2 regions of the Streptomyces sp. NPDC104226 genome follow, and region 2 is predicted to be linked to the other one. Evidence: riboswitches for the same ligand, from Rfam matches in the RefSeq annotation. Region 2 holds a riboswitch; the other holds the start of a gene.

Region 1 (3,918 bases), on a different contig from region 2:
CCGAGGTAGCCGACGACGAGCGGGGCGATGACGGCGCCGAGGTTGATGCCCATGTAGAAGATCGAGTAGCCGGCGTCGCGCCGCTGGTCGTCGTCGGCGGCGTACAGCCGGCCGACCAGCGCGGAGATGTTCGGCTTGAGCAGGCCGGTGCCGATGACGATGAGGACCAGGCCGGGCCAGACGAAGACCGGGTTCGGGACGGCCATCAGGACGTGGCCGGCCATGATGACCACGCCGCCCCACAGGACGGCCCGGCGGGCGCCGAGGAACCGGTCGGCGATCCAGCCGCCGGGCAGCGCCAGCAGCGAGATCATGGCCATGTAGACGCCTTCCACGGCCTCGGCGGTGCCCTCGTGGAGGCCCATGCCGCCGTGGGCGCGGGAGGCGGCGAGGAAGTGCACGAGGATGGCGACCATGCCGTAGAGGCTGAAGCGCTCCCACAGCTCGGCGAGGACGAGGGTGGCGAGCCCGCGCGGGTGGCGCTTCCCGCCGGCCGCCGCCGCGTCCGGTGTCGCACCTGCTGCCGGGGGCTTCTGCATATCCATCGAAGGCTTCACATATTCAGTGGATCCCCGGAGCCCCGGACCCGGATCCGCCTTTCGGCCTGTTACCGCGGGAAACGCAGCGCCCCGGACCGAAGGGCCCGGGGCGTTCGTCGTACCGAGGGGGGCGCGGTGCGGGTCAGAGGTCCGCGAGGGTCAGCCCGGCCTGGGCGGCGGCGGCCTGGACGGTCTGCTCCAGCAGCACCGCGATGGTCATCGGGCCGACGCCGCCCGGGACCGGGGTGATCAGCGAGGCGCGGGCGGCGGCCGACTCGAAGTGGACGTCGCCGACGTTGCCCTCGTTGTAGCCGGCGTCCAGGACCACGGCGCCCGGCTTGATGTCCTCGCCGCGGATGAACTCGGCCTTGCCGACGGCCGCGACCAGCACGTCCGCCTGGCGGACGATGGAGGGCAGGTCCACGGTGCGGGAGTGGCAGTAGGTGACGGTGGCGTTCTGCTCCAGGAGCAGCATGCCGGCCGGCTTGCCCAGGATCGCGCTGCGGCCGACGACCACGGCGTGCTTCCCGGTCAGGTCCACGTCGTAGGCCTCCAGCAGCCGCATGATGCCGCCGGGGGTGCAGGAGACGAAGCCCGGCAGCCCGAAGCCCATGGCGGCGAAGGAGTGCATGGTGACCCCGTCGACGTCCTTGCCCGGGGCGATGGCCTCGAAGGCGGCGCGCTCGTCGATGTGGTGCGGGACCGGGTGCTGGAGCAGGATGCCGCTGATCTCCGGGTCCTCGGAGAGCGCGGTCAGGGTGGAGACGAGCTCCTCGGTGGTCGTCGCGGCCGGCAGCTCCACGTGGCGGGAGGTGATCCCGGCCTTGGCGCAACGGTTCTGCTTCATGCGGACGTAGGTGACGGACGCGGGGTCCTCGCCGACCAGCACGGTCGCCAGGCAGGGGGCCGTTCCGGTGCGCTCGGTGATCTTCGCGGCGTACTCGGCGGTCTGCTCGGAGATGCGGCGGGCGAGGGCGGTGCCGTCCATCAGCGTGGCGGTCCGTGCCTGCTGGGCGGTCGTCTGGGTGGTCATGGGGGCTCCTGGGCGTCGCTGCGGGATCGCGGTTCGCCCAGGCGCGCGGCAGTCGACGTACGGGATGCGGCACGCCGGGCCGCTCCCCGGTGGTGATCCACCCGAACGCCAGTCACGGCCCGCCGCAAGTGTAAGCGAACCCGTGCGGAGCCCGGTGTGCGCCCCGGTCCGGGGAATCCGGTGGATGACCGGCGCCGGACCTGGGACGATCGAGACATGACGCGCACTTTCGACCATCTCGTCGCCGAAGCGGAATCCGTCTCCGTCGACGGCTGGGACTTCTCCTGGCTCGACGGCCGCGCCACCGAACAGCGCCCCTCCTGGGGCTACCAGCGCCTCCTGGCACGGCACCTGGCACAGGTCGACTCCGCCCTGGACATCCAGACCGGCGGCGGAGAAGTGCTCGCCGGAGCCGGGCCCCTGCCCCGGCTGACAGTGGCCACCGAGTCATGGCCGCCGAACATCGACAAGGCGACAAAGCTTCTTCACCCACTGGGCGCGGCGGTGGTCGCGGACTCCGACGAGCCGCCGCTGCCGTTCGGCGACGGGGCCTTCGACCTCGTCTCCAGCCGGCATCCGGTGACGATCTGGTGGGAGGAGATCGCGCGGGTGCTGAAGCCCGGCGGCACGTACCTCTCCCAGCAGGTCGGCCCGGCGAGCGTTTTCGAGCTCGTGGAGTACTTCCTCGGCCCGCAGCCGGAGGAGGTCCGGCGGGGCCGGCACCCCGACGACGCGGTCGCCGCGGCCACGAAGGCGGGACTGGAGGTGGTGGATCTGCGGTCCGAGCGGCTGCGGACGGAGTTCCACGACATCGGAGCCGTGATCTACTTTCTGAGGAAGGTGATCTGGATGGTGCCGGGCTTCACGGTCGGGCAGCATCGGGACCGGTTGCGCGAGCTGCACGAACAGATCGAGCGCGAAGGCCCGTTCGTCGCACACACTGCCCGATTTCTCATCGAGGCCCGCAAAACGGGCTGACAAATCGGGCGGACGCGACCACCCGCGACCGGCCTCCCGGTCACGGCGTGGCGCAGGTCACTCAATTCAGCGCGTAACGAATCTACTCGGGCATGCGATGAACCGACAGGTGTCCTCGTGCGGCCCGGAATACAGACCCCCCTCGGGTCTGTTTCCCGAGTTCGCGCGATGATGTCCCGCCACCCTTATTTGTTCGCAACGAGAGGCTCCTTGTGTCGCTCAGCCCGTCCCGTACGTTCCCCACGGAGATCGCCGAATCCGAGGCCCTGGTCGCGCTTGTCGAGCGCGGCCGCGAGCAGGGTCACATCAACGGTGATGACGTGCGCCAGGCCTTCGAGGCCGGCCGCATCCCGGTGGACCAGTGGAAGCGGGTCCTGCGCAGCCTGAACCAGGTCCTGGACGAGGAGGGCGTGGCACTGCACGTCAGTGCCGCCCCCGCCACGAAGGCTCCCGCCAAGAAGGCGCGCAAGGCGGCCGCCGCCCCGGCGCGCACCGTCGCCAAGAAGGCTGCCGCCCCGCCGCGCCTCATCGGTGCGCGCAAGACGGCCGCCCCCACCCCCGCCGCGGCGATATCCGACCCGTCGGCCTCCGGGACCGAGGAGGAGGTGGCGGCCGAGGCCGCCGCCGCGCCGAAGAAGCGGACGGTCAAGAAGACCGCCGCGAAGAAGACCGCCGTGAAGAAGACGGCTGCCACCAAGAAGACCGCCAAGGACGGCGACGAGGCCGAGGCCGCCGTTGCCGAGGGCGAGGACTGGGCAGCCGAGGACCTGGACGAGGGCGACGAGAAGGAGGCGCCCAAGACGGGCGGCAGCGCCGGCTTCGTCCTGTCCGACGACGACGAGGACGACGCCCCGGCGCAGACCGTCATGGTCGCCGGTGCCACCGCCGACCCCGTCAAGGACTACCTCAAGCTCATCGGCAAGGTGCCGCTGCTCAACGCCGAGCAGGAGGTGGAGCTCGCCAAGCGGATCGAGGCCGGTCTCTTCTCCGAGTACAAGCTCGAAGAGGAGGAGGACCACAAGCCCACGTTCAAGCGCGAGCTGGAGATCCTCGTCGAGGACGGCCGCCGGGCCAAGAACCACCTGCTGGAGGCCAACCTCCGTCTCGTGGTCTCCCTGGCCAAGCGCTACACCGGCCGCGGCATGCTCTTCCTGGACCTGATCCAGGAGGGCAACGTCGGTCTGATCCGCGCCGTGGAGAAGTTCGACTACACCAAGGGCTTCAAGTTCTCCACGTACGCGACCTGGTGGATCCGGCAGGCGATCACGCGTGCCATGGCCGACCAGTCCCGCACGATCCGCATCCCCGTCCACATGGTCGAGATCATCAACAAGCTGGCCCGTGTCCAGCGCCAGATGCTCCAGGACC
Region 2 (3,918 bases):
CTCCAGGAGACCGCCGAGCAGGCCGGCATCGACGCGCGGGAGCTGTCGGTGGAGCAGATCGGCTGGGACTCCCTGTCCGGCCGGTTCGTGGACGAGAAGCTCGGTTTCATCCGCGCGATCTTCAAGCTCTACCCGTGGGAGTGGCTGGCCACCGACGAGTTCGCCCCGCAGGTCCTGGGCACGTACGACCACGGCGGCGGCTCCGGCACCACCGCCTGGATCGAGCCCCTGTGGAAGATGCTGCTCTCCAACAAGGCGCTGCTGGCGGTGCTGTGGGAGCTCTTCCCGGAGCACCCGAACCTGCTGCCCGCCTACCTGGACGGCCCGCGCGAACTCGCCACGACCACCGGCTACGCGGCGAAGCCGCTGCTGGGCCGCGAGGGCGCGGGCGTCACCCTGCATCCGGTGGGCGGCGAGCCGTTCGCACCGGAGGAGGACGAGACGTACGTCTTCCAGGGCCTCGCCCCGCTGCCCGACTTCGACGGCAACCGGGTGGTGCTCGGCGCGTGGGTCGTCGAGGACGAGGCGGCGGGCCTGGGCATCCGCGAGTCGGCGGGGCCGGTCACGGACGAGTACGCCCGCTTCCTGCCCCACGTGATCCTCTGAGCCGTCCGGTCAGCCGCCGAGGACCGACCTGAGCTGGTCCAGCCCCCAGTCCAGGTCCTCCTTGGAGATCACCAGCGGCGGCGCGATCCGGATCGTCGACCCGTGGGTGTCCTTGACCAGGACTCCGAGCCCCATCAGCTTCTCGGAGATCTCCCGGCCGGTGCCGTGCGCCGGGTCGATGTCGACGCCCGCCCACAGCCCGCGGCCGCGTACGGCGGTCACCGCACCGCCGCCGACCATCAGGTTCAGCTCCCGGTGCAGGTGGTCGCCGAGCTCGGTGGCGCGTTGCTGGTACTCGCCGGTGCGCAGCATCGCGACGACCTCCAGGGCGACGGCGCAGGCCAGCGGGTTGCCGCCGAAGGTGGAGCCGTGCTCGCCCGGCTTGAACACGCCGAGGACGTCGAGGTCGGCCACCACCGCGGACACGGGCACGACCCCGCCGCCCAGCGCCTTGCCGAGGAGGTACACGTCGGGGACGACCCCCTCGTGGTCGCACGCGAAGGTCTTGCCGGTGCGGCCCAGGCCCGACTGGATCTCGTCGGCCATGAACAGGACGTTCCGCTCGCGCGTCAGTTCCCGTACGCCCTGCAGGTATCCGGCGGGCGGCACGAGCACGCCGGCCTCGCCCTGGATCGGCTCCAGCAGCACGGCGACGGTGTTGGAGGTGACGGCGTGGGCGAGCGCGGTGAGGTCCCCGTACGGGACGATCTCGAAGCCGGGGGTGTACGGGCCGAAGTGGTCGCGGGCGTCGTGGTCGGTGGAGAACGACACGATGGTCGTCGTGCGGCCGTGGAAGTTGTCGGCCGCCACCACGATCTTGGCGTGGCCGTCCGGGACCCCCTTGACCTCGTACCCCCACTTGCGGGCGGTCTTCACCGCCGTCTCCACGGCCTCCGCCCCGGTGTTCATGGGCAGGACGGCCTCCTTGCCGCACAGCGCCGCGAGCTCGGTGCAGAAGTCCGCGAAGCGGTCGTGGTGGAAGGCGCGGGAGGTCAGGGTGACCCGCTCCAGCTGGGCGCGGGCGGCGTCGAGGAGCCGGCGGTTGCCGTGGCCGAAGTTGAGGGCGGAGTAGCCCGCGAGCATGTCGAGGTAGCGGCGGCCCTCCACGTCGGTCATCCACGCGCCCTCGGCGGTGGCGACGACGACGGGCAGGGGGTGGTAGTTGTGCGCGCTGTGCGCGTCGGCGGAGCGGATGGCATCAGCAGTTGTCGACACGGGGTCTCCGATCGTCCGTCAGGCCGGTGACGAGGGTGGCGTCACTCTGCATCCTCGCTCGAATACCGGACGGAGAAACCTTTCTCGCGGCGTGGCCGCTAGGGTGTCGGATACGCACGGCGACTGGCGCACGGAGAACCAACTCCGGGGGAGCCGTGCGCGCACGACCGCATACAGGGCCGCTCGCCTGGGCCTCGCGGGGACGAGATCCGACATCGACCCCGGAGGAGCCGCCATGAGCGCGAACCACCCCCCGTACCGTCACCCCGCCCTGCTCGCGACCGACCCCGAGCTGGCGACCTTCGTCGCCGCCGAGGAAACCCTCCAGGCCGAGACGCTGCGCCTCATCCCGAGCGAGAACTACGTCTCCTCCGCCGTGCTGGAGGCCTCCGGCACGGTGCTGCAGAACAAGTACAGCGAGGGCTACCCGGGCCGCCGGTACTACGAGGGCCAGCAGAACATCGACCGCATCGAGGCGCTGGCCGTGGAGCGGGCGAAGGGCCTCTTCGGAGTCGACCACGCCAACGTGCAGCCGTACTCCGGCTCCCCGGCGAACCTCGCCGTGTACCTGGCCTTCGCGAAGCCCGGCGACACCGTGATGGGCATGGCCCTGCCGATGGGCGGGCACCTGACCCACGGCTGGGGCGTCTCGGCGACGGGCTCCTGGTTCCGGGGCGTGCAGTACGGGGTCCAGGCCGACACCGGCCTCATCGACTACGACGCCGTACGGGACCTCGCGCTGGCGGAGCGGCCCAAGCTGATCTTCTGCGGCGGTACGGCGCTCCCGCGCACGATCGACTTCGAGGCGTTCGCGTCGATCGCGAAGGAGGCGGGCTCGGTGCTCGTCGCCGACGTGGCGCACATCGCCGGCCTGATCGCGGGCGGGGCCCACCCGTCCCCGGCGGGTCACGTGGACGTGATCTCCACGACCACCCACAAGACCCTCCGCGGTCCGCGCGGGGCGATGCTGATGTGCCGCGAGGAGCACGCGAAGGCCATCGACAAGGCGGTCTTCCCGGGCCTCCAGGGCGGCCCGCACAACCAGACGACGGCCGGTATCGCGGTGGCGCTGCACGAGGCGGCGCAGCCCTCGTTCGTGTCGTACGCGCATGCGGTCGTCGCCAACGCGAAGGCGCTGGCCGCTTCTCTGCTGGAGCGGGGCTTCGATCTGGTCTCGGGCGGTACGGACAACCACCTGATCCTGATCGACCTGACGGGCAAGTCGGTGTCCGGCAAGATCGCGGCGAAGGCGCTGGACCGGGCCGGGATCGTCGTGAACTACAACACGGTGCCGTTCGATCCGCGCAAGCCGTTCGACCCGTCGGGGATCCGGATCGGTACGCCGTCGCTGACGTCCCGGGGGCTCGGTGTCGACCACATGCCGGTGGTCGCCGGGTGGATCGAGCGTGCGGTGGCTGCCGCCGGGCAGGGGGACGAGTCGGCCCTGGCCGCGGTCCGGGCCGAGGTCGCCGACCTCATGGCCGCCTTCCCGGCCCCGGGCCTGCCCGTCGCCTGACCCCTCCCGGGTAGAGGGCGGTCCCTGCGGGGCCGTCCCCTACCCGCCCTTCCACCGTTCCCCGGGCGCTGCCCGGACCCGCGCCTCAAACGCCGGCGGGGCTGGATGAGGCCCCGGGCGCTGCCCGGACCCCGGTCCTCAAGCGCCGGCGGGGCTGGATGGGGCCCCGGGCTCTGCCCGGACCCCGGTCCTCAAGCGCCGGACGGGCTGGAGGGGGGTACCGGGCTGCGCCCCGGACCCCCCTCGGGGTTCCGCCCCAGACCCCGCGCAGCGGCACCCCCGTGACCTCGGGGGAAAGCGGTCGCTCGGCCGAGGTGGGATCCGGACGGGGCGCTACCGCCGGGTATCCGGGCGGGGGGCGGGCCCGGGAGACGGGAGCCGCCGGGTTCCGGCCAGCGGCGGGGCCGAGCCCGGTGTCACACCTGAGAGAATGGGGCCATGGCTTCTGATCGTCCTCGCGCGCTCTCCGGCATCCAGCCCACCTCCGGTTCGTTCCACCTCGGGAACTACCTCGGAGCCATCCGGCAGTACGTCGCCCTCCAGGAGACGCACGACGCCTTCTACATGGTGGTCGACCTGCA

Evidence for each region. A riboswitch is a leader RNA that binds a small molecule or an ion and turns the genes downstream of it on or off. The one in region 2 is predicted to bind ZMP and ZTP.
Region 1: another riboswitch for ZMP and ZTP. It lies ahead of ACZ60J_RS11995 (bifunctional 5,10-methylenetetrahydrofolate dehydrogenase/5,10-methenyltetrahydrofolate cyclohydrolase); the one in region 2 lies ahead of ACZ60J_RS22115 (serine hydroxymethyltransferase).

Annotation. Positions count from the first base shown of each region.
Region 1 covers NZ_JBVJMS010000003.1:455,878-459,795, forward strand. The annotation lists gene ACZ60J_RS11990 (peptide MFS transporter) at 1-545, opposite strand, end outside; gene ACZ60J_RS11995 (bifunctional 5,10-methylenetetrahydrofolate dehydrogenase/5,10-methenyltetrahydrofolate cyclohydrolase) at 682-1,572, opposite strand; ZMP/ZTP riboswitch at 1,601-1,698, opposite strand; gene ACZ60J_RS12000 (class I SAM-dependent methyltransferase) at 1,789-2,550, shown strand; gene ACZ60J_RS12005 (RNA polymerase sigma factor) at 2,763-3,918, shown strand, end outside.
Region 2 covers NZ_JBVJMS010000007.1:20,269-24,186, forward strand. The annotation lists gene ACZ60J_RS22105 (glutathionylspermidine synthase family protein) at 1-606, shown strand, start outside; gene rocD (ornithine--oxo-acid transaminase) at 616-1,821, opposite strand; ZMP/ZTP riboswitch at 1,931-2,021, shown strand; gene ACZ60J_RS22115 (serine hydroxymethyltransferase) at 2,057-3,337, shown strand; gene trpS (tryptophan--tRNA ligase) at 3,776-3,918, shown strand, end outside.